2 regions of the Aquitalea magnusonii genome follow, and region 1 is predicted to be linked to the other one. Evidence: predicted binding sites of a transcription regulator. Region 1 holds the regulator's gene; the other holds the start of a gene.
The links. The regulator FNR, encoded in region 1, switches genes on or off when oxygen is low (the NO sensors DNR and NnrR bind a similar motif). The targets are predictions, from matches to a motif close to TTGATNNNNATCAA.
Positions count from the first base shown of each region.

Region 2: DLM_RS07820 (4-hydroxyproline epimerase) is a predicted target of FNR. The motif match lies at 8,315-8,328, and genes of this name have one in related genera.

Region 1 covers NZ_AP018823.1:3,459,868-3,470,661, forward strand. Annotated here, with positions in the region: gene betB (betaine-aldehyde dehydrogenase) at 1-984, shown strand, start outside; gene betA (choline dehydrogenase) at 1,186-2,901, shown strand; gene DLM_RS16475 (hypothetical protein) at 3,201-3,494, shown strand; gene DLM_RS16480 (methyl-accepting chemotaxis protein) at 3,495-5,453, opposite strand; gene hmpA (NO-inducible flavohemoprotein) at 5,703-6,926, shown strand; gene DLM_RS16490 (RrF2 family transcriptional regulator) at 7,083-7,553, shown strand; gene hemN (oxygen-independent coproporphyrinogen III oxidase) at 7,674-9,080, opposite strand; gene fnr (fumarate/nitrate reduction transcriptional regulator Fnr) at 9,193-9,939, shown strand; gene DLM_RS16505 (flavodoxin family protein) at 10,067-10,525, opposite strand; gene DLM_RS16510 (DUF1853 family protein) at 10,522-10,794, opposite strand, start outside.
Region 2 covers NZ_AP018823.1:1,618,463-1,629,256, reverse strand. Annotated here, with positions in the region: gene DLM_RS07850 (tartrate dehydrogenase) at 1-282, shown strand, start outside; gene DLM_RS07845 (cystathionine gamma-synthase family protein) at 371-1,621, opposite strand; gene DLM_RS07840 (branched-chain amino acid ABC transporter substrate-binding protein) at 2,059-3,207, opposite strand; gene DLM_RS07835 (NAD(P)/FAD-dependent oxidoreductase) at 3,309-4,571, opposite strand; gene DLM_RS07830 (aldehyde dehydrogenase (NADP(+))) at 4,575-6,146, opposite strand; gene DLM_RS07825 (dihydrodipicolinate synthase family protein) at 6,214-7,161, opposite strand; gene DLM_RS07820 (4-hydroxyproline epimerase) at 7,226-8,152, opposite strand; gene DLM_RS07815 (AraC family transcriptional regulator) at 8,428-9,204, shown strand; gene DLM_RS07810 (ABC transporter ATP-binding protein) at 9,361-10,116, opposite strand; gene DLM_RS07805 (ABC transporter substrate-binding protein) at 10,200-10,794, opposite strand, start outside.

The DNA of each region.
Region 1 (10,794 bases):
TCCGCCCCGGCACTGGCCTGTGGCAATGCCATGATCTACAAACCCTCGGGCATGACGCCGATGAGCGCGGCGCTGCTGGCAGAAATCTACAGCGAAGCCGGGGTGCCGGACGGCGTGTTCAACGTGATTCAGGGCAGCTCGTCCGTGGCGCGCCAGCTGATTGCCGACGAACGCGTGGCCAAGGTGTCGATTACCGGCTCGGTGGATACCGGCAAGGCCATCATGAAAGACGCCGCTGGCACGCTCAAGCGCGTCACCATGGAGCTGGGCGGCAAGTCGCCGCTGATCATCTTTGACGATGCCGACATCGAACAGGCGGTGTCCGCCGCCATGCTGGCCAACTTCTACACCCAGGGTGAAATCTGCACCAACGGCACGCGCGTGTTCGTGGCGCGCAGCATTCACGCCGCCTTCATGCAGCGGCTGAAAGAACGCACCACGCTGTTGAAGATTGGCGACCCGATGCACCCGGACACCCAGGTGGGCGCACAGGTTTCGCCCAGCCATGCGCAAAGCGTGCTCAAGTACATCGATATCGGCCAGAGCGAAGGCGCGGTACTGGCCGCTGGTGGCCAGCGCGTGATCGTGCCTGGTTGCGAAGCAGGCTGGTTCATTGCCCCCACCATTTTCGACCAGTGCCGCGACGACATGCGCATTGTCAGCGAGGAAATCTTTGGCCCGGTGATGTCGGTACTGGTGTTCGACGACGAGGCGGAAGTGATTCAGCGGGCCAATGCCACCCGGCTGGGGCTGGCGGCGGGGGTGTTCACCCGCGACCTGGCGCGCGCCCACCGCGTGGTGGCCAAGCTGCAAGCCGGGGTGTGCTGGATCAACAACTACAACATCACGCCGATTGAAATGCCGTTTGGTGGCTACAAGGAATCCGGCCTGGGCTATGAAAACAGCCTTAGCGCCATCGACTGCTACACCCAGCGCAAGAGCGTGTATGTGGAGTTGACCGGGGTGGCCAGTCCTTACGCCTGAGTGCTGCCAGCAGAAGCCCTGTTGCAGCGTTGCGCCGTCTTGCCGTACTGCTTGTACTGTCTGCGTCGGCGCGCCTTGCACCGGGGGCTCTGCCTTATTTTGTCAGCCGCGCCAGGCGGCTCGCCCTGTCATCCACACGATAACGGCAGACCTCACGGCCTGCCCTTGTCTTGTCTGAACCATCCGTAGCAAGGAGCACCCATGTCGCAACAGTTCGATTACATCATCGTCGGGGCCGGTTCTGCCGGTTGTGTGCTGGCTGCCCGCCTCACCGAAGATGCCGATGTCAGCGTGCTGCTGCTGGAAGCCGGCGGGCCGGACTGGCGGCTGGACTGGCGCACCCAGATGCCGGCGGCGCTGGCCTACCCGCTGCAAGGCACCACCTATAACTGGGCCTACACCACGCTGCCGGAGCCGCACATGGGCAATCGCATCATGACCCAGGGCCGGGGCATGGGGCTGGGTGGCTCGTCGCTGATCAACGGCATGGTGTACATCCGTGGCAATGCGCTGGATTTTGACGGCTGGGCGGAAAACAAGGGGCTGGAAAACTGGAGCTATCTGGACTGTCTGCCCTATTTCCGCAAGGCGGAAAGCTACGACAAGGGTGCCAATGACTTCCACGGTGCAACTGGCCCGCTGCATGTCACCACGCCACGGCCAGACAACAACCCGCTGTATCAGGCCTTTATTGCAGCAGGCGAGCAGGCCGGTTACCCGCGCACCGACGACCTCAACGGCTACCGCCAGGAAGGCTTCGGGCCGATGGACCGCACCACCACGCCATCCGGCCGCCGCTGCAGTACCTCGCTGGCCTATCTGGACCAGGCCCGCACCCGCGCCAACCTGACGGTAAAAACCCGCGCACTGGCCGACCAGATCCGCTTTGCCGGCAACCGTGCGGTGGGCGTGAGCTATCTGCAAGGCGGCAGCCTGCATCAGGCCGAAGCGCGGCGCGAAGTCATTGTCTGCAACGGCGCGATTGCCAGCCCACAGCTATTGCAGCGCTCCGGCGTGGGCAATGCCGACCAGCTCAAGCAGCACGGCATCAGCAGCGTGGTACACCTGCCCGGTGTGGGCGAGAACCTGCAAGACCATCTGGAAATGTATCTGCAATACCACTGCACCAAGCCGGTTTCCATCTACCCGGCGCTGCAGTGGTGGAACAAGCCGCCCATCGGCGTGGAGTGGTATCTGAACGGCACCGGCCTGGGAGCCACCAATCATTTTGAAGCCGGTGGTTTCATCCGCAGCAGCACCGACTTTGCCTGGCCCAACCTGCAATACCACTTCATTCCGCTGGCAATGAATTACGACGGCAGCAATCCGGTAAAGGCGCACGGCTTCCAGTGCCATGTCGGCTCCATGCGCTCGCCCAGTACCGGCTTTGTGCGGCTGGCCAGCCGCGACCCGCGCGTCAAACCCTTGCTGCAGTTCAATTACATGGCACATGCAGTGGACTGGCAGGAGTTCCGCGCAGGGGTGCGGCTGACGCGGGAAATCATCGCCCAGCAGGCGTTTGATGAATTCCGGGGTGAGGAAATCAAGCCGGGCATGAAGATTCAGAGCGATGCCGAAATCGATGCCTTCGTGCGCGAACATGCCGAAACCGCGCTGCACCCCTCCTGTACCTGCAAGATGGGTTACGACGACATGGCGGTGGTGGACAAGGACGGCCTGGTACACGGCGTGGAGGGCTTGCGCGTGGTGGATGCCTCCATCATGCCGCGCGTCACCACCGGCAACCTCAATGCGCCGGTCATCATGATGGCGGAAAAGCTGGCCGATGCGATTCGCGGCCGCAAGCAACTGCCGCGCTCACAGGCTGCTTACTTTACCGCTGGCAAACAGCCGGTACGGCTGATGGGTACGGCAGACTTTCCCTGGCCGACGGCCAGCGTACCTGCCGCACACTGATGTGTGTGGACGGGAGATGCGGCGCTTGACTGCGCCGCCGCAGTTTCTACAATGCCATGCAACGGCTGCACTGCAGTCGTTCGGGCTGCTGACCAAGTAATTTGGTACGATTTCACCGGACCCGGCAAAGCCGGGCCTTTCGATGAAGTGACTGATTCCGCAGCCTTTCCATCTATTCCCTATCCCCCGCCCTTACCCGGACAATTGAAGAAGGGGGGCCTCGCTTTCTTTGCAGAAACCGAGAGGGGTTTGTCAATAATCTGGTGGCAGCAACGCCGCCATCTTGATGGAGATTGAAAATGCATACCCTGAAACCGCGTAATCCCTACGCCTGCTCGCCCTTGCTGAAAAAGGGCGGCGCCCACCGCAACAGCCGCTCCGGCCAGCGCCAGAATGCCCGTCAGGCCATGCTGGCCGAACTGGATGAGCTGGATGATCTGGATGAGCTGGACTGGATCGATCCCTCCCCGGCAGCCCAGGCTGTCGAGTCCCGCAGCGAGGACGACACACCAGGCAGTTTTTCCTGCCAGCCCACCATGACAAAGGCCGCTTCCCAGCGGCCTTTGCCTTGCTATGCCCGTCTGGCTGCCTGACTACACGGTAAAGCGCGCCGCCAGCGCACTAAGCTGCTCGGACAAGCCCTTCAACTGCCCCACCGTTTCTGCCGTTCCCTTCATCGCCCTGCTGTTTTCTTCCGACATTTGCGCCACCTGCTCCACATTCTTCGCCAATTGCAAACTGGTATGGCTCTGCTCGGTCAGTGCCGACTGAATTTCGGCCACCGCCCGCTGCACCTGATCAATCTGCTGCTGGATGGACAAAATGGCAGTCCCCGCCTGCTGGGCATGCTGCTGTCCGGCCTCCACGGTTTGCATGCCGGTGTGCATGGTGCCCACAGCCTGCCGCGCGGTGTGCTGGATTTGCTGCACGATGCCGCCGATTTCAGTGGTGGACTGCGCGGTGCGCTCCGCCAGCTTGCGCACCTCATCGGCCACCACGGCAAAGCCGCGTCCCTGCTCTCCGGCGCGGGCCGCCTCAATCGCCGCGTTGAGCGCCAGCAGATTGGTCTGGTCGGCCACATCACGGATCACATCCACAATGCTGACAATGGACTCCGACTGCCGGCTCAAGGCATGAATGGTGTCAGACACCGTGGAAATCTCGCGCACAATGCTTTGCATGCTGCTGCCGGCACTTTGTATCACCACCGTACCGGTACTGGACTCATCCACCGCGGTACATGACAGTTGATGCGCCTCTACCGAGCGCTCGGCACTCACCGACAGGCTGGTGCTGAGTTGCTCCACGGCTGCGGCCATGCTGGAAGCCGCTTCGGACTGGCGGTCGCTGCTATGGGCCACCTGGCTGGCCCCTTCCGCCACATCATGCGCAGCGCCATCCAGTTGCTGCGAAGTCTGCACCAACTGGCTTACCGTCTCGCGCAGCTGATTGCGCATCTGGCGAATAGCGGCCAGCAGACTGGAGTCATCCTCCTCCTGCAGGGCAATACGGGTATCCAGCCGCCCGGCCGCAATCTGCGCCACCACTTCCTGTACATAGAACGGTTCTCCACCCAGTTGGGCGGTAATCGACAGATACAGCGCAATAAACAGATACGTAGACAGCAAGAAAGCAAATGCGGCGCAAGCCAGATAAACATTGCGCTGCCACTGAATCCGGTGGATACGGGCATCCAGCAGGTCGCCCAGTTGCTGTAAGGCAGCCTGCTGAAAGTGGGTGGCTACATCCAGCGTAGCCGCCGGCAAACCACTGCCTGCCACGGCCTGACCAGCGATGGCTTTGCCCAGAGCGCTGGCATTCAGAGCAGACTGCGCCGCCAACTTTTCTTCCGCACCGGCAAAGCCGGCCTTGAGCGTGGCGTTATAAGCCACGGCCTTGGATAGATCGTGTTGCAGGTTTTGCAGGCTGTCACTGATCAGCGGTGACAGGCCGACTGCCTGATCACGCGCCGTAGCGGTCAGTGGCTGCCCGCTGGCCACCAGCAGCAAAGCATTGGCTTGGGTGCTGCGGTTCAGCCAGTTGGGCCACTGTACGGTCACGGCATCCATCAGATAGAAAGTATCGATATCCGGGTCCAGCGTCAGGTTTGACTGATCGCTGGCCATGCTGATCAGATCAAGCAAGCTGTCCGCCACCGCCTGGTAATTGGCCAGCGTAGGTGTACCTTTCAGTTTTTGCCAGCCCCCCTTCAACGCAGTCCAGCCCTGCTCCAGCCCCAGTTGGCCATTAAGCGCATGATGCGTCTGCTGCAGCCTGCTCCATTGCGCCTCAAGATCTGAGGACAAAGCGCCCTTGTCGGGTGCAGCAGTCCGCTGCACCTGTTCCTGTTGTAACGCCAGCAAAAAGTTCATCACCGGCTTGAGGTACTGCACACCGATTACTTCCTTGCTGGAGAAATCGACATTGTCCTGATTGCTGCGATACAGACCATAAGTGAGATAAAACAGTGCGATGGCAAAAACAGCTCCGATTACGGCAAAGCGGGTCGGATAGGACAAACGCTGCATCCAGCGAGAACAGTAGCGAAACATGCACAACTCCTTGGCAGCAAATCAAACGGGCTTCATGCGGCACGCCACACTGTTTGTTTATAGAGTCCCCCTGTCGCACCACAAAAGAAAAATCCTTTCCCCTGGAAGGGGTACTGACCTTTCCCATCCGATATGACACATAGCCCTTTAAGATGTATTATAAATACACTTTAATTGCCTTACCCCTGCTGACCAGCCTCCAGTCAGGTCCGATAAAATGTATTTCATACACACATTAAAGGAAGCAATATGCTCAGTGCCGATATCCGCCAGCAAGTCAAAGCCACCGCGTCCATCCTCAAACAGCATGGTGTTGTGCTGACCAGCCATTTTTACCAGCGCATGTTCCAGCACAACCCGGAGCTGAAAAACATCTTCAATCAGGGCCACCAGCATGCCGGCCAGCAACAACAAGCCCTGGCCATGGCGGTAGCCGCCTATGCCGAGCACATCGATGCGCCCGAAGTTCTGCTGCCCGTGCTGGAGCGCGTGGCACACAAACACACCAGCCTGGGCATACGTGCCGAACACTACCCGATTGTGGGCAAGCATTTGCTGGCATCCATTCGCGAGGTGCTGGGCGAAGAAGCAGCCCCGGACAGCCTGCTGGATGCCTGGGCTGCCGCCTATCAACAACTGGCGGATCTACTGATCAATCTGGAAAACAGCCTGTACCAACGTGCAGCAACCCAGCCAGGTGGCTGGAGCGGCTGGCGACCCTTCCGTGTGCTGAAGAAGCAGGTGGAAAGCAGCGAAATCACCTCCTTCTATCTGCAGGCAGCCGATGGTGGCAGCCTGCCGCACTTCCAGCCCGGCCAATACATTTCGGTGCAACGCTTCATTCCGGAATGGGGCCTGAGCCAGCCGCGTCAATACAGCCTGTCCGATGCACCCGGCAAGGACTGGCTGCGCATTTCGGTGAAGCGGGAAGACGCGCGCGATGAGGCTCCCGCCGGCAAGGTGTCCGTCATCTTGCATGCCGAACTGGCCGAAGGTGACATCCTGCAGGTATCGCCGCCGTTTGGTGATTTCGTGCTGCATCAGGAGCGGGACACCCCGGTGGTGCTGATCAGCGCGGGCGTGGGCCAGACCCCGCTGCTGTCCATGCTCAAGCACCTGGTGGAAAGCGGCAGCCCGCGCGCCATCCGCTACCTGCATGCCGCACGGGACGGCCAGGTGCATGCGATGAAGCAGGAAGTCCAACAACTGGCACAAGGTCATACGCAGCTACATCAGGCCGTGTTCTACGAAACCCCCTCAGCCACAGAGCGCGCCGGCAGGGATTTTGACCATGCAGGCCGTATCGACGCAGCCGCGATTCATGCTCACGCCCTGCAGCAGGATGCCGACTACTACCTGTGCGGACCGCTTGCCTTCATGCTGCAGCAGCGTCGGCAACTGCGCGATGCCGGCGTACAGCCAGACCGCATCCATATGGAAGTGTTCGGCTCCCACGCCATCGCCGCAGACTAGCCGCCCAGCCGCGGCGAGGCTGCATGCCAGGCCATCCACCCGGATGGCCACCGCTTAGCATGCTGAGCGCACTGCAGTTTGTTTGTCTTCGCGCATTGTGAGGCAGCGCGGTGCAGAGTATCCTGCGCGGCACTGTTCACCCCCCGCTTTCCGCCCATGCAACTGAACCGCTTCACCGATCTTGGCCTGCGCGTGCTGATGTATCTGACACACCGCGACCGCGCCCAGCCGGTCACCATCAGCGAAATTGCCGAACGCTTTGCCGTATCGCGCAATCACCTGGTGAAAGTGGTGCATTTCATGGGGCTGCAAGGTTGGCTGAACAATAGCCGTGGCAAGGGTGGCGGTCTGGCGCTGGCCCAAGCCGCGGAACACTACCGCCTGGGTCAGATTATCCGCGTACTGGAAGGCAATGCCCCGCTGATAGACTGTGCCGAGCCACCTTGTGCTCTGCGGCAGGATTGCCAGTTAAAGGCGGTATTGGACCTTGCAACGCAGGCTTTTTTCAGCACCCTGGATGGCTATACCCTGCGCGACATCATTGCCAGCCCAACCGGCGAGGCCATTATTCGTCTGCATCGGCAGTCCACTTCCCTGCCACCGGATGACACCAGCAGCGACGGATAGCGTCACAAACCGTAATGTGTTGTAAAAAACCATCACTTTTCAAACAGAAAGCCCGCTAAAAGCGGGCTTTTTTTCCCTGTTTTTCCGAGGGCTTTCCCTTGGAAAACAGTCATCATTTCATCAAATTGTCTTCGAATAACGTGCCTTGGTTTCACGCTCACGCAAGTGGCGGTCAAACAACATGGCGATATTGCGAATCAGGAAACGCCCCTTGGGCTCCACCATCAGGAAGTCGCCGTCAAAAGTCAGCAGGCCCAGCTTGTGATACTCGCGGATGGCGGGCAGCTCGGCAGCAAAATACTCGGCGAAATTGATGCCGTGTACCTGTTCGATGGCCTCCACCGACAGCGAGAAGCGGCACATCAAAGCCTGGATGATGCCACGACGCAGGATGTCGTCCTGATCCAGCACCATGCCGCGCATCACTGGCAGGCGGCCTTCGTCCAGTGCGGCGTAATAGCTGTCCAGGTCTTTCTCGTTCTGGCTGTAACAGGGGCCAACCTTTCCGATGGAGGACACGCCAAGGCCGATCATGTCGCAGTCGGCATGAGTGGAATAACCCTGGAAATTGCGCTGCAAGCGGGCCTGGCGCAAGGCAATGGCCAGGTCGTCCTCCGGCTTGGCAAAGTGGTCCATGCCAATGAATACATAACCGGCATCCGCCAGGCTCTTTACTGCATCCTGCAGGATGTCCAGCTTGGTGCTGGCAGCAGGCAGGTCAGCCTCGTTGATGCGCCGTTGCGGCATGAACACCGTGGGCAAATGGGCATAGTTGTACAGCGCCAGACGGTCCGGAGCGATGGCAATCACCTTGTCCAGCGTGCGTTTGAGCGACTCGCGCGTTTGCAGAGGCAGGCCGTAGATCAGATCCACGCTGACCGACTTGAAGCCGGCTTCGCGTGCAGCCTCAATCACCTCCAGCGTTTCCGCCTCGCTTTGCACGCGGTTGACTGCCTGCTGCACCTGCGGATCGAAGTCCTGAATACCCACGCTCATGCGGTTGAAGCCCAAACGCGCCAGATGATGCACGGTTTCACGACCCACCTTGCGCGGGTCGATCTCGATGGAATATTCTCCCTCCGGCAAAAAATCGAAGTGCGTTCGCAGCATGCTCATCAGCCGGTCAAGCTGCGCATCGGACAGGAAGGTCGGCGTGCCGCCGCCAAAGTGCAGCTGGATGATTTTTTCCCGGCAACCAAGTGCAGCGGCAACCAGCTTGATCTCTTTTTCCAGATAGTCGAGATAACGGTCGGCGCGGCTTTTGTCCTTGGTGATGATTTTGTTACAGCCGCAGTAGTAACATACCGTGTTGCAGAACGGTATGTGAACGTACAATGATATTGCGTTCTGATGCATGCCCAGATGGCGCTGCATCAGCCAGCTTTTATAGTCCTTCTCGCCAAACACCGGGGTAAACCGGTCTGCGGTCGGGTAAGAAGTGTATCTTGGGCCAGAGCCATCAAGACGTTCGATCAATGCTCGGTCGAACTCACAGTGGGTAGGCGAAAACGGATGGGTGGTGTGCATGTCGTCGGGTATTGATAGTCAAACGTCAGGTGGACTGGTAAATTTGCGGAAAACGTGCGAATTCCGCTTTGACAAGGGTCAAGCTTCTTTACAGGGTTGTACAAAACACTCGATGTCAGACCAAAACCAACACACTCTGCATGCACTGAAGGTGTCCTGCTCCAACTGCAGCTTGCGCGAACTCTGCCTGCCCATCGGGCTGAACCGCGACGAGATGACCCAACTGGACGCAGTGATCCGTCAGAGCCGCCGCCTCAAGCGCGGTGAGTACCTGTTCCGCAGCGGCGAGACCTTCAAGTCCCTGTTTGCCGTGCGTACCGGTTTCTTCAAGACCAGCGTCGCCAGCCAGGATGGTCGCGAGCAGGTCACGGGCTTCCTGATGTCCGGCGAACTGATGGGCCTGGACGGCATTTCTTCCAATGTCCACGGTTGCGATGCCATCGCACTGGAAGACAGCGAAGTGTGCGAACTGCCCTTCAACCGCATGGAAAGCCTGGGGCGCGACATTCCCAGCCTGCAGCATCACTTTTTCCGGCTGATGAGCCGCGAGATCGTGCGTGACCAAAACGTCATGCTGCTGTTGGGCAATATGAAAGCGGAAGAACGTCTGGCCGCCTTCCTGCTGAATCTGTCGCAGCGCCTGTCCACCCGCGGCTTTGCCGCCAACGATTTCATCCTGCGCATGAGCCGTGAGGAAATCGGCAGCTTCCTCGGCCTGAAACTGGAAACCGTCAGCCGCACGCTGTCCAAGTTCCAGCAGCAAGGCTGGCTGAGCGTGGACCACAAGCACATCCAGCTGATCAAGGCCGATGCACTGAAAGACCTGATCTCCGGTTGCACCCACGCCAACGGCGTATAAGCCGGCAGCACGCTAGCAAACCATCCGGGCGGTGGGCGCCAAGGCGCCTTACCGCCCTTCTTGCATCTTCTGCCCATCCGGGCAGGCGCGCCATTCTCCGCAAGCACTAACTCTTCCGGGCAGGGTATTACCAGCGCCCGATCAGCATGCCGGCCACCAGTTGCTCGGCCCGTTCGGCCACTTCGGCCAGCTGCGCGGCCGCGGGCTCGCCGCGTACCACCACGGCGGGCAGCACTTCGTGCCAGCCATAGCCAGCGATGATGCGCCGCATGGATTGCAATGCGCCCAGACCATCGTTTCCCGCCGACACCAGCAGCAGGCAGGCCAGCCCCTCGGTGCGGCCCTGCGCCGGGTAGAAGGTGCGGTCAAAGAAATCTTTCAGCTTGCCCGCCATATAGCCAAAATTCTCCGGCGTTGCCAGCACGATGCCGTCTGTTGCCAGCAAATCATCCAGCGTGGCCTGCTCGGCGGGCAGGCAGTTGAACTGCAGGTCATCGGCCAGCCCCGCTACGCTGGCACGCACCGCCGCCACCAGTTGCAAGGTGCGACCGGTCTGGCTGGCATACAACAGAAGCAAGCGCTTCATGTGGCCGGACTCCCTTGCAAGCTGGCCATCAATGCTTGCAGGCGCGTTGCTTCGGGCCAGCCGGGCGGCACCACGAAGCCGCGCGCCACTTCCTCCCAGTAGCCATCGCCCAGCGGCAGCAGTTCGGCCACCAGTTGCGGCACTACGGCCTGATGCAATTCCTGGCGCAGGCTGTGCTGTTCGCGCACTTCGGCTTCGGCCACACGGGCCGGTGCCAGCCAGCTCAAGCGTGACAGCCACAACCAGCGCGATGCCGGGCTGGTTGCGGG
Region 2 (10,794 bases), 1.8 Mb from region 1:
CCGGAACGCAACTTCCCCTCGCTATTCGAGCCGGTACACGGCTCCGCCCCCGACATCTTCGGCCAGGGCATTGCCAACCCGATTGCCATGATCTGGTGCGGCGCGATGATGCTGGAATTTCTGGGGCAAGGCGATGCCCGCTACCAGGGGGCACACGATGCCATCATGGCGGCCATCCATCATGTCCTGGAACACGGCCCGCGCACCCCGGACATGGGGGGCAATGCCAATACCGAGACCCTGGGCAAAGCGGTGGCCGCCGCGCTGGAACAAGGCCACTGAGCACTTGCGCTGCAGAACTCAGGCGCATATGGCGCAGCGGGAGATGCCCTGCCTGCACCCTGGCCGGTGCCGGCGGCCAGCGTGCAACTCAGGCCAGCGTATCCAAGGCACGAGCGAAGTCGGCGATCAAGTCTTCCACTTCCTCCAGCCCCACCGATACCCGAACCATGCCATCCGGGATGTCCATTTCCTTGCGTTTTTCCGGGCCGGCTTCCCAGAAAATGGTGGCGGCCACCGGAATCACCAGGGTGCGGGTATCCCCCAGGCCGGTGGCCTTGATCGGCAGTTGCAGGGCATTGAGGAAGGCATTGGTCTGCTCGGCAGCGCGCAGCTCGAAGGACAGCAGCCAGGCATTGGCACGAAACAGCTTACTGGCGCGCTGATGCTGCGGATGGCTGGCCAGGCCGGGATAGCACACCTTGCGTACCGCCGGGTGTGCCGCCAGGTATTCGGCCAGCCGCTGGGCGCTGGCGCTGCTGTGTTTCACCCGCAGCGCAAGTGTTTCCATGCCGATGGAAATCTGGTTGGCGTGTTCGGAGGACAAGGAAGCGCCCATGTCGCGCAAGCCCTTCTTGCGGATCTGGGTAAGGCCCTGCTGCGCCACCGCCACCTTGCGGTATTCATCGGCGATATTGGGATAGCCGGCCCAATCAAACAGGCCGGTATCAGTCACCGCGCCACCCAGCGCCGCGCCGTGGCCGGAGATGGTCTTGGTCAGGGAATTGACCACCAGGCTGGCCCCCACGCTGGCCGGGTTAAACAGGGCCGGTGAGGTAATGGTGTTGTCCACCACATAAACCAGCCCGTGCGCGCGGCACAGGCTGCCAATGCCTTGCAGGTCGGCAATCTGGGTGCCGGGATTGGCAATGGTTTCCACAAACACCATGCGGGTAGCCGGGGTCAGCACCGCCGCCACGCTGTCGGCAGAGGCCATGTCCACCATGCTGACCTCCACACCGAACTGGCGCAGCGTACCCAGCAGGCTATTGGTATTGCCAAACACATGGCGGCTGGAGACGATGTGATCTCCCGCCTTGAGCAGGGTAAGGAAGATGGCGGCAATCGCTCCCATGCCGGTGGCAAAGCACACCGTACCCACGCCGCCTTCAATCTCGTTGATCTTGGCCTCCAGCATCGCCGTGGTGGGTGTACCCTGGCGGGCATAGTTGAAACCACCCTTTTTGCTTCCCTGGAAGATGCCGATCAGGTCCTCCACGCTTTCCAGCCCGTACTGCACCGAGCTGTGCAGCGGTGCGCGCAATGCGCCATGCTCCATGCCGGCACGGCGGTCGCGATGCACGATGGTGGTGGTGAGGCCCTGCTTGTCTGTTTTGCTCATTGCTCCGATTCCCGATACAGATTTTCTGCGTGCTGTGCTGTCACTGACAGGGCTTGCCGCCTTGCCACCGGCGGTGGGCCGCACAGATGGCAGACAGGCAAATCCTGCATGAATACTGGTAGCCGGCAGATGCGGTGCAGAGTCCTGCCCGCGACTGCGGCAAGCCTCCACGATACACCTTTTGCCCGTGAAATTGACCCAGCCGCCTGCATTTACGCTGCGGACGGATGCAGATTGCTGCGCCGCACATGGCGCGGCGCAAGCAAGCGGCAGCAGGCAAGCCAGCTAAAAACGGGGCCGATAAGCGCTGCCGGACACAATACTGCCGCCGGATGAAAAAGCGGCCGGCAGGCTGCAATGCAGCGCGCCGGCCCAGGCATGAGACTGCTGAGAACGCGGGGAAAACGGTAGTGACTGTCTGGCTCAGCACCAAGGACTCAACGGACGACGGACTCCACCGTCCAGGCATTGTTTTTCACCACCGACAGCGTTACCGGGGCTTTTTGCAAATTGCCGTTGGCGGTAAAGGCAAAGTCCGCCGTCACGCCGCTGTAGCGGATAGCCGCCAACTTGGGCAGGTATTTGGCCGGTTCAACCGAGCCCGCCTGCTTCATCGCCTCGGCCACCAGCATCACCCCGTCGTAAAACTGCGGCCCCAGCAATACCACGTCCTGGTGGAAGCGTGCCTTGTAGCGGGTTTCAAACGCCTTGCCCGCCGGACGGGCGTTGAGCACACCGCCTGGCACTGCCGAGTAATGTCCGGCAGCATCGGCACCGGCCAGTTGCAGGAAAGTGGGCGTGTTCATCATATCGCCGCCCATCAGCCTGGCCTTCAAGCCCAGCCGCTTAAGCTGCTTGGCCATCGGCGCGGCCTGGGCATCGGCTCCGCCATAGAAGATGACATCCGGATTAACCGCCTTGACTGCCGTCAGGATGGAGGTGAAATCGGTGGCCTTGTCGGTGGTGAATTCACGCCGTGCCACCTTGCCGCCATTGGCGGTGACGGCTTTGACAAACTCGTCGGCAATACCCTGGCCATAGGCGGTGCGGTCGTCGATCGCGACAATGCTCTTGGCCTTCAGCGTCTTGACGGCAAACTGACCCAGCGCCCCGCCCACCTGGCTGTCGCTGCCCACCAGACGGAAGGTGGTTTTATAGCCTTGCTGGGTGTAGGCCGGGTTGGTGGACACCGATAGCTGCGGAATGCCGGCATCGGAATAAATGCGCGAGGCCGGAATCGACACCCCGGAATTGAAGTGGCCAATCACCGCCTTCACCCCGGCATCCACCAGCCGCTGCGCCGCCTGGGTGCCAATGCGCGGGTCGGCCTGATCATCCTCCGACACCAGTTCGAACTTGATTTTCTGCCCGCCCACCACCAGGCCCTTGGCATTGATGTCGTCAATGGCCATTTTGGTGGCGTTTTCATTGTCCTTGCCGTAATGCGCCTGCGGGCCGGACAAGGGCGAGGAAAAGCCGATCTTCACCACGGTATCGGCATGCGCGGCAGCAATGGCAAACGGTGCCATCATGCCCCCCAGCGCCACCACCCAGTTCAGCTGGGCAAACAGTTTGTTCTGTGCCATGTCATTTCTCCTTTGATGCTGCATTTATTCAAGAGAAACCAGGTGGTTCCCCCTGCTACTGCTCTCCTGCCCTTACCGGTCTGCGCCGGCCCGAGGCAGGATCAAAAACGACACATGCGGTAGGGCTGCATGTCCAGGGCGGGCGTCTTGCCCTGCAGCATGTCAGCCAGCAGAAGCGCCGTGGTGGCGGCCAGGGTGAGGCCCAGATGGCCATGACCGGTGGCAAACCACAGGCCGGGCTGCTGCGGAGCCGGGCCGATGATGGGCAAGGTGTCCGGCAGTGAGGGGCGGTTGCCCATCCATACCGTCATGTCTGCGGTGGAAAAATCGCCGACGATGCGCCGCGCCTTGTCCAGCAGGATGTGGGCGCGCCGCCAGTCGGGCGCGGCATCACGGTGTGCCAGCTCCACCGTGCCGGCCAGGCGCAGGCCGCCATCCGCCATGGGCAGGATGACAAAGCTTTCGCTGGCGCACTGGATGAAGTGGTGCAGCTTCATTCCGGCCCTGGGCAGGTTGACGTGATAGCCGCGTTCGCTTTCCAGCGGCACGCGGTAACGATGCTGACGGGTAAAGCGGTCGCTCCACACGCCGCAGGCAATCACCGTGGCAGCCGCCTGCAAGCGGCCATGGTGGGCTGTCTCCACCCCGCTGACGCGCCCACCCTGCTCCAGCGTGGCCAGCACCTCATCCTGCACAAAACGTCCGCCTTCACGGACAAAGGCATCAAACAGACCGCGGCTGAAGGTGTAGGGATCGTCCACATGCGACCAGTCCGGCACCCGCACTGCGTATTGCCATTCTTCGGCCAGCAAGGGTTCCTGCGCCAGCAACTGGCTGCGTGACAAGGCATGCCATTGCACGCCGTGGCGGCGCTTTTCCTGCCAGGCGGGCAGGGCGGCATCGAACTCCTGCTGATTGCGGTAGAGGGTGAGGTTGCCGTGGCGTCGCCACATGGCCGTGAGCCCGGCCTTGTCGATCAGCGCGGCGTAGTCCTGATTCACCCGTCCCAGCAAGGCGGACAGATCGCGGGTAAGCGTAGCCACCCGGCTGGGGCGGCTGGCAGCCAGAAAACGCAGCAGCCATGGCAGCAGGCTGGGCAGGTAGCGCCAGCGCAGGGCCAGTGGCCCCAGCGGGTCCAGCATCCAGCCGGGCACCTTGCGCAGCACGCCGGGTTCGGCCAGCGGTATCACATCGCTGATGGCAAAGGCACCGGCATTGCCATAGCTGGTTTCCATGGCCGGTTCGCCACGGTCCAGCAGGGTGACGGCAAAGCCTTCCAGCCGCAGTTGCAGCGCAATGGCGATGCCGACCACCCCGGCCCCCACCACGATGACTTCGTCGCCCGCAACATGGGTATCGGCCATGGCTCAGGCCTCCCGCACGCCATCCAGCAGGCGTGGCAAGCCCTGCGGATTGGCATGTTTCAGCGCGGTTGGCAGCAGTGCATCCGGCAGGTCCTGATAGCACACCGGCCGCAGGAAGCGCTGGATGGCCGCGGTGCCAACCGAGGTGGAGCGCACATCCGAAGTGGCCGGGAACGGCCCGCCATGCACCATGGCATCGCACACTTCCACCCCGGTGGGCCAGCCATTGACCAGGATGCGGCCAGCCTTGCGCTCCAGCACCGGCAACAGGCGGCGTGCCAGCGCGATATCGTCGTCATCCAGTTGCAGCGTGGCGGTAAGCTGGCCTTCCAGCGCCTCCGCCAGTTGCAGCAGCTCCACCTCATCGCTGCATTGCACAATCAGCGCGGCAGCGCCGAATACCTCGGCCTGCAAGGCCGGATTGGCCAGATATTCCGCCGCCCGCACCCGCAGTAACTGCGGCTGGCACTGGTTGGGGCCGGTGGGCAACACGCCCTTGGCCACGGTGCTGGCGTGGCGGGACAGGCTGTCCACCCCGTCCTGATACGCCGCCCAGATGCCCGGCGTCAGCATGGTTTGCGCCGCACTGTGTTGCAGCAAATCAGCCGCGCTGGCGACAAACTGTTCCAGCGCCGGCCCTTGTAGCGCCACCAGCAGGCCGGGATTGGTACAGAACTGCCCTGCCCCCTGCGTCAACGAGCCGACAAAGCCCTGCGCCAGCACCCCGCCGCGTGCCTGCAAGGCAGCGGGCAGCAGGAACACCGGGTTGGTGGAGCTCATTTCCGCATACACCGGAATCGGCTCCGCACGCTGCTGTGCGCTCTGACACAGGGCCAGACCGCCAGCACGCGAGCCGGTAAAGCCCACCGCCTTGATGCGCGCATCGTTCACCAGTGCCTGCCCTACTTCGCGGCCACTGCCAAACAGCAGGGCAAATACCCCGGCGGGCAGGCCGCATTGCTCTAAGGCGCGCACAATGGCCTGGCCCACCAGTTCGCTGGTGCCGGGATGGGCGCTGTGCGCCTTGACGATGACCGGGCAACCGGCCGCCAGTGCCGAGGCGGTATCGCCCCCGGCCACCGAAAACGCCAACGGGAAGTTGCTGGCCCCGAAAACGGCCACCGGCCCCAGCGGGATCTGGCGCTGGCGCAAGTCGGCACGCGGCAGCGGCTGGCGCGCGGGCTGGGCCTGATCAACCCGCACATCCAGCCATTCGCCAGCCCTCACGGTACGGGCAAAGGTGCGCAACTGGCCGCAGCTGCGGGCCCGCTCGCCCTGCAAACGGGCCTGCGGCAAACCGGTTTCCAGCATGGCGCGTTCAATCAGCGCATCGCCCAGCGCTTCGATTTCCCCGGCAATGGTTTCCAGCAACTGCGCCCGCTGTGCCGGCGTGGTTTCGCGGTAGCTGTCAAACGCCGCCCAGGCCAGCGCGCACGCCTGTTCCACCTGAGCCTGATCGCCCCCGGCATAGCCCGGTTGCAGGGTCTGGCCGGTGGACGGGTTGATGGCGTGCTGCGCTTCACGCTTGCCACTGATGGATTGCCCGCCAATCAGCATTTTGCCTGTCAGATTCATAGGGTTTCCTGCTTGAAATGAAGTCCCGACCACGCCGCGGGCGTGGCACGGCTGCTCAAGGTCTGGCTCAGGCCACATTCAGCCCGGCCGACCAGTTGCGATACCAGCTACGGAACAGCGTGTACTGGGTTTCGGCATAGCGGCGCTGGGCTTCGGTCAGGGCATCGGTTTCGTTGAAGTGCAGGCTGTATTCGGTGTCACCGTTCAGCACCATCAGGTACTTGTAATACAGCACCAGATCGCAGCCTTCATCGAAGGAGGACAGCACCGCCAGCGCGGATTCCAGCTCGCGCGCCTGACGGCGCGCTACTGCGTCTCCCTTGGCGGCGGCCTTGCTCAGCGCCACCAGATGCAGCACCTCGCGCGGCAGCGCATTGCCGATGCCGGTAATGGCGCCGGTGGCATTGCAGTTGACGAAGCCATGCACCACCTGGGTGTCCACCCCCACCATCAGGGTGACCTGATCATCCTGCGAGGTGATGTGCTCGGCGGCGTAGCGCATGTCGGCGGCACCGCCGAATTCCTTGAAGCCGATCAGGTTGGGATAGCTGCGGCGCAGTTCGAAGAACAAATCGGCACGGGTGGCAAAGCCGTAGTAGGGGCTGTTGTAGATGACTGCGGGCAAGTCGGGTGCAGCGGCGAGGATGGCGGAAAAGTGGGCCTTTTGCGCGGTCGGGGACGCGCCACGCGACAGCACGCGCGGAATCACCATCAGGCCATGCGCGCCAACGCGGGCGGCATGGGCGGCATGGGATACCGCCTCACGGGTGTTCACCGCGCCGGTGCCGACAATGGTGGGCACCCCGGCGGCCACCAGGCGGGCCACGCCTTCCTGACGCTCGGCTTCGGTCAAGAGCGGCCAGTCGCCCATCGAGCCGCAATACACCACCGCGCTCATGCCGGCGGCAATCAGCTCGCGCCCCTTTGCCACCAGCGCGTCAAAGTCCGGCTTGCGCTCGGCGGTACACGGGGTCATCAGGGCCGGGATGCAGCCGGTGAAAATGTTGTCGCTCATTGTTTTGCTCCTTGCAGCTTGTATGTATGTGTGTGTATGGGGTGTTGTCTGTACAGCACGGGGCTCAGATGCCCCAGGCGAAAGGGTCTTGCGGGTCGATCAGCAGGGTGCTGCTGGCGGTGACGAAGGCGCGACCGGTAATGAAGGGATGGATGTAGTCCCCCTCCCTCCGGTATTGGCCGATGAACTGGCTGCCGGTGATGCCGGCCTGCACCCAGTCTTCGCCTTCGGCCAGCTTGCCGTCGGCGGCCAGGCAGGCCAGCTTGGCGCTGGTGCCGGTGCCGCAGGGCGAACGGTCGTAAGCCTTGCCCGGACACATGACGAAATTGCGGCTGTCGGCGCTGGCATCGTCGGCAAACAGCTCCACGTGGTCGATCAGCGCGCCATCAGCCCCGGTAATGCCCTGTGCTTCCAGCGCTTGCAATATGGCCCAGGTGAAGGCTGTCAGCGCTTCCACATTGGCCATGTCCAGCGTCATGCCGTGTTCGGACACCAGGAAGAACCAGTTGCCGCCCCAGGCAATGTCACCGTGAAACACACCGTAACCCGGCACGTCCACCGCCACCTGCTGGCGATAGCGGTAAGCCGGCACATTGCCCAGCGTCACCGCGCCATCCTCATGCAAGGTGGCGCTGACCGGCCCCACCGGGGTGTCGATCTTGTGTACGCCAGGCGCGATCAGGCCCTGGTAATGCAGCGAGGCAATCAGGCCGATGGTGCCGTGGCCGCACATGCCCAGATAACCGGTGTTGTTGAAGAAGATCACCCCGCAAGTGGCGTCCGGCGACACCGGCGGGCAATACAGCGCGCCCACCAGCACCTCGCTGCCGCGCGGCTCCAGCAAACAGGCCCGACGCCACTGGTCGTGCTGCTGACGCAATTGCTCGCGCTGCTCGGCCATGCTGCCGCCGCTTAGCGCCGGGAATCCTTGCATCACCAGCCGGGTGGGTTCGCCCCCGGTGTGGGAGTCGATGATGTGTATCTGTTTCATTCGCCTGTCCATTCTGAAAACCTGAATGACGGATGGCGGACAGATGCAGCAGGCCGGGCCAGCCAGGGCAATGCCTTGCAGTGCCTTGATTCCATTGCATCTTCGTGCCGCATCCGTCTGCGTCAGCACCTGCATAGAATGGCTTTATTGCCGCCAACATTCTTGATGGTTATCATCAGCGACAATGACGAAATCGGCACAATTGGCGTTTTCGCGATCAAAACCGCTGCCGGACGGCCACCGGGGGTGACACCTTAGGGGGAGGGAGAAAGCTGATGACAGGCGAGCTGGTGGACACCATCGCGCAATGGCAGGGGAAAATGCGCCCGGCCACTCTCGAAGCGCTGCTGGCCGGGGTGGCCCCGCTGCTGCCGGTGCTGGACCTCATCCCCAATGCCGCCATCTTCATCAAGGACAGCCAGGCGCGCTATCTGTGCGCCAACAGCACACTGGTGGCGCGCTGCGGCCTGAAAAGCCTGCAACCGCTGCTGGGCAAGACCAGCGCGCAGGTGTTTCCCGCCCAGTTGGGGCCGGGCTATACCGAGCAGGACATGCAGGTACTGCAAGAAGGGCGGGTGCTGGAAAACCAGTTGGAGCTGCACCTGTTCAAGAGCCGGGAGCCTGGCTGGTGCCTGACCTACAAATGGCCGCTGTACAGCGCGGCGGGGGATATCATCGGCCTGATCGGCATTTCACTGGACCTGCAATCCGCCAGCAACACCCATCCGGCTTACAAGCGGCTGGTGGCGGTGGACGAATTCATCCGCAAGCACTTCAACCGTTCCATCAGCATGGCCGAACTGACCGCCATTGCCGGTGTTTCCGCCGCCCAACTGGAACGCTATTGCAAGAAAGTGTTTCATCTGACCCCGCGCCAGATGATACACAAGGCCAGGCTGGAACATGCCCACCGCCTGCTGCACAGCGATATGGCCATCACCGATGTCGCCCTGCACTGCGGTTATACCGACCACAGCGCCTTCAGCCGCCAGTTCAAGGCGCTGACCGGCTTTACCCCGCGCCAGTACCGTCAGGCCACGGCACAGGATTAAGGGCGGCACAAAAACAGCCTAGCCCCGCGGCCAGGCACACCGGCACAGGTAGTCGCAGCAGTACGGCAAGGCGGCAGCAGGTTTTGTGTTAGCCGCGCCAAGCCCGCGCGTGGCGGCCACCTCCCCGCCACCGGCCAGGTTTTGGACTGACAATGGCTATGCTGCTTCCACGCTGCCGCCCAGATAGAACTGATGTACGTCTTCACGCGCAGCCAGCTCGGCCGAACTGCCGGAGAGCGCCACATGGCCGTTTTCCAGCAGATAGGCCTGATGGCTGTAGTGCAAGGCCAGGTTGGCGTTCTGTTCGGCCAGCAGGAAGCTCACCCCTTCCTGCCGGTTCAGCGCCTGCAGTATCTCGAAGATTTCCTCGACGATTTTCGGTGCCAGTCCCATGGATGGCTCATCCAGCAACACCAGCCGTGGTGCGGCCATCAGTGCGCGGCCAATGGCCACCATCTGCTGCTCGCCGCCCGAGGTATAGCCCGCCTGCGAGCGACGACGCTCTTTCAGCCGCGGGAAATACTGGTAAATGCGTTCCAGGTCCTGCTGCAAGGCAGCACGGCTGGGCTTGCGCACGAAGGCACCGGTCAGCAGGTTTTCTTCCACGCTCAGGTGGGCAAAGCAATGCCGCCCTTCCAGCACCTGCACCAGCCCGCGCTGCACCAGCTCATGCGGCGCAGTATGGCTGACATCCTGCCCGGCATAGACAATGCGCCCTTGCTGCAGGCAGCCGCGCTCGGCTGCCACCAGGCCGGCAATGGCCTTGAGCGTGCTGCTCTTGCCTGCCCCATTGGCACCCAGCAAGGCCACGATCTGCCCCTCATCCACCTGCAAGGAAACACTGCCCACGGCCAGAATGGCCTGGTTGTACACCACCTGAATGCCTTCCACCTGTAGTAAGGGCTGGCTCATGATTCAACTCCGCAATCCGTCAAAAACCGGGTGACAAAAACCCGGCGCAGCAAGCCGCGCCGGGCGTGGACGGGCTCAGGCCATCACGATTCCTTGCTGCAATCGCGCGGGGTGATGCCCTTTTCCTTGGCGTACTTGTGCGAGGAGTCCTCGATGATGGGGCGCAGCAGCTTGCGGTCGGCCTGTACCCACGGCGAAATCACCTTCCACTGCTGGCCGTCCCACTGCTGGAAGCGCACCGCACCGCCGCCTTCGTGGTCGGCGCAACTCAGTTGCAGCGGTTGCAACAGGCCCAGCGCGCCCACTTCCTTCAGCCGCTTGTCGTCAAAGTGCAGGTGCTCGAAGCCCCAGCGCACCTGCTCGCCGGTCAGCGGTTTCTTGCCGAACTTGGCCTGCGCCAGGCGCACGGCTTCCACGTTCAGGATGCCGTTGACCACGCCCAGGTTGTAATACACCGTGCCAAAGCGCTTGGCGTCGGCCAGATTGCCCTTGCCGGCATCCAGCACGGTTTTCTTGATGCCCTGCAGCACCGGGAACTGGGTGCCGGACGGGTGGGTGGTGATCGAGATGAAGCCCTTGGCGGCGGCACCGGCCGGGGCGGCGTCTTCTTCCGAGTTACTCCAGATATTGCCGATGATGTGGTCTGCCGGATAACCGGTTTTCTGGGCGGTTTTCAGT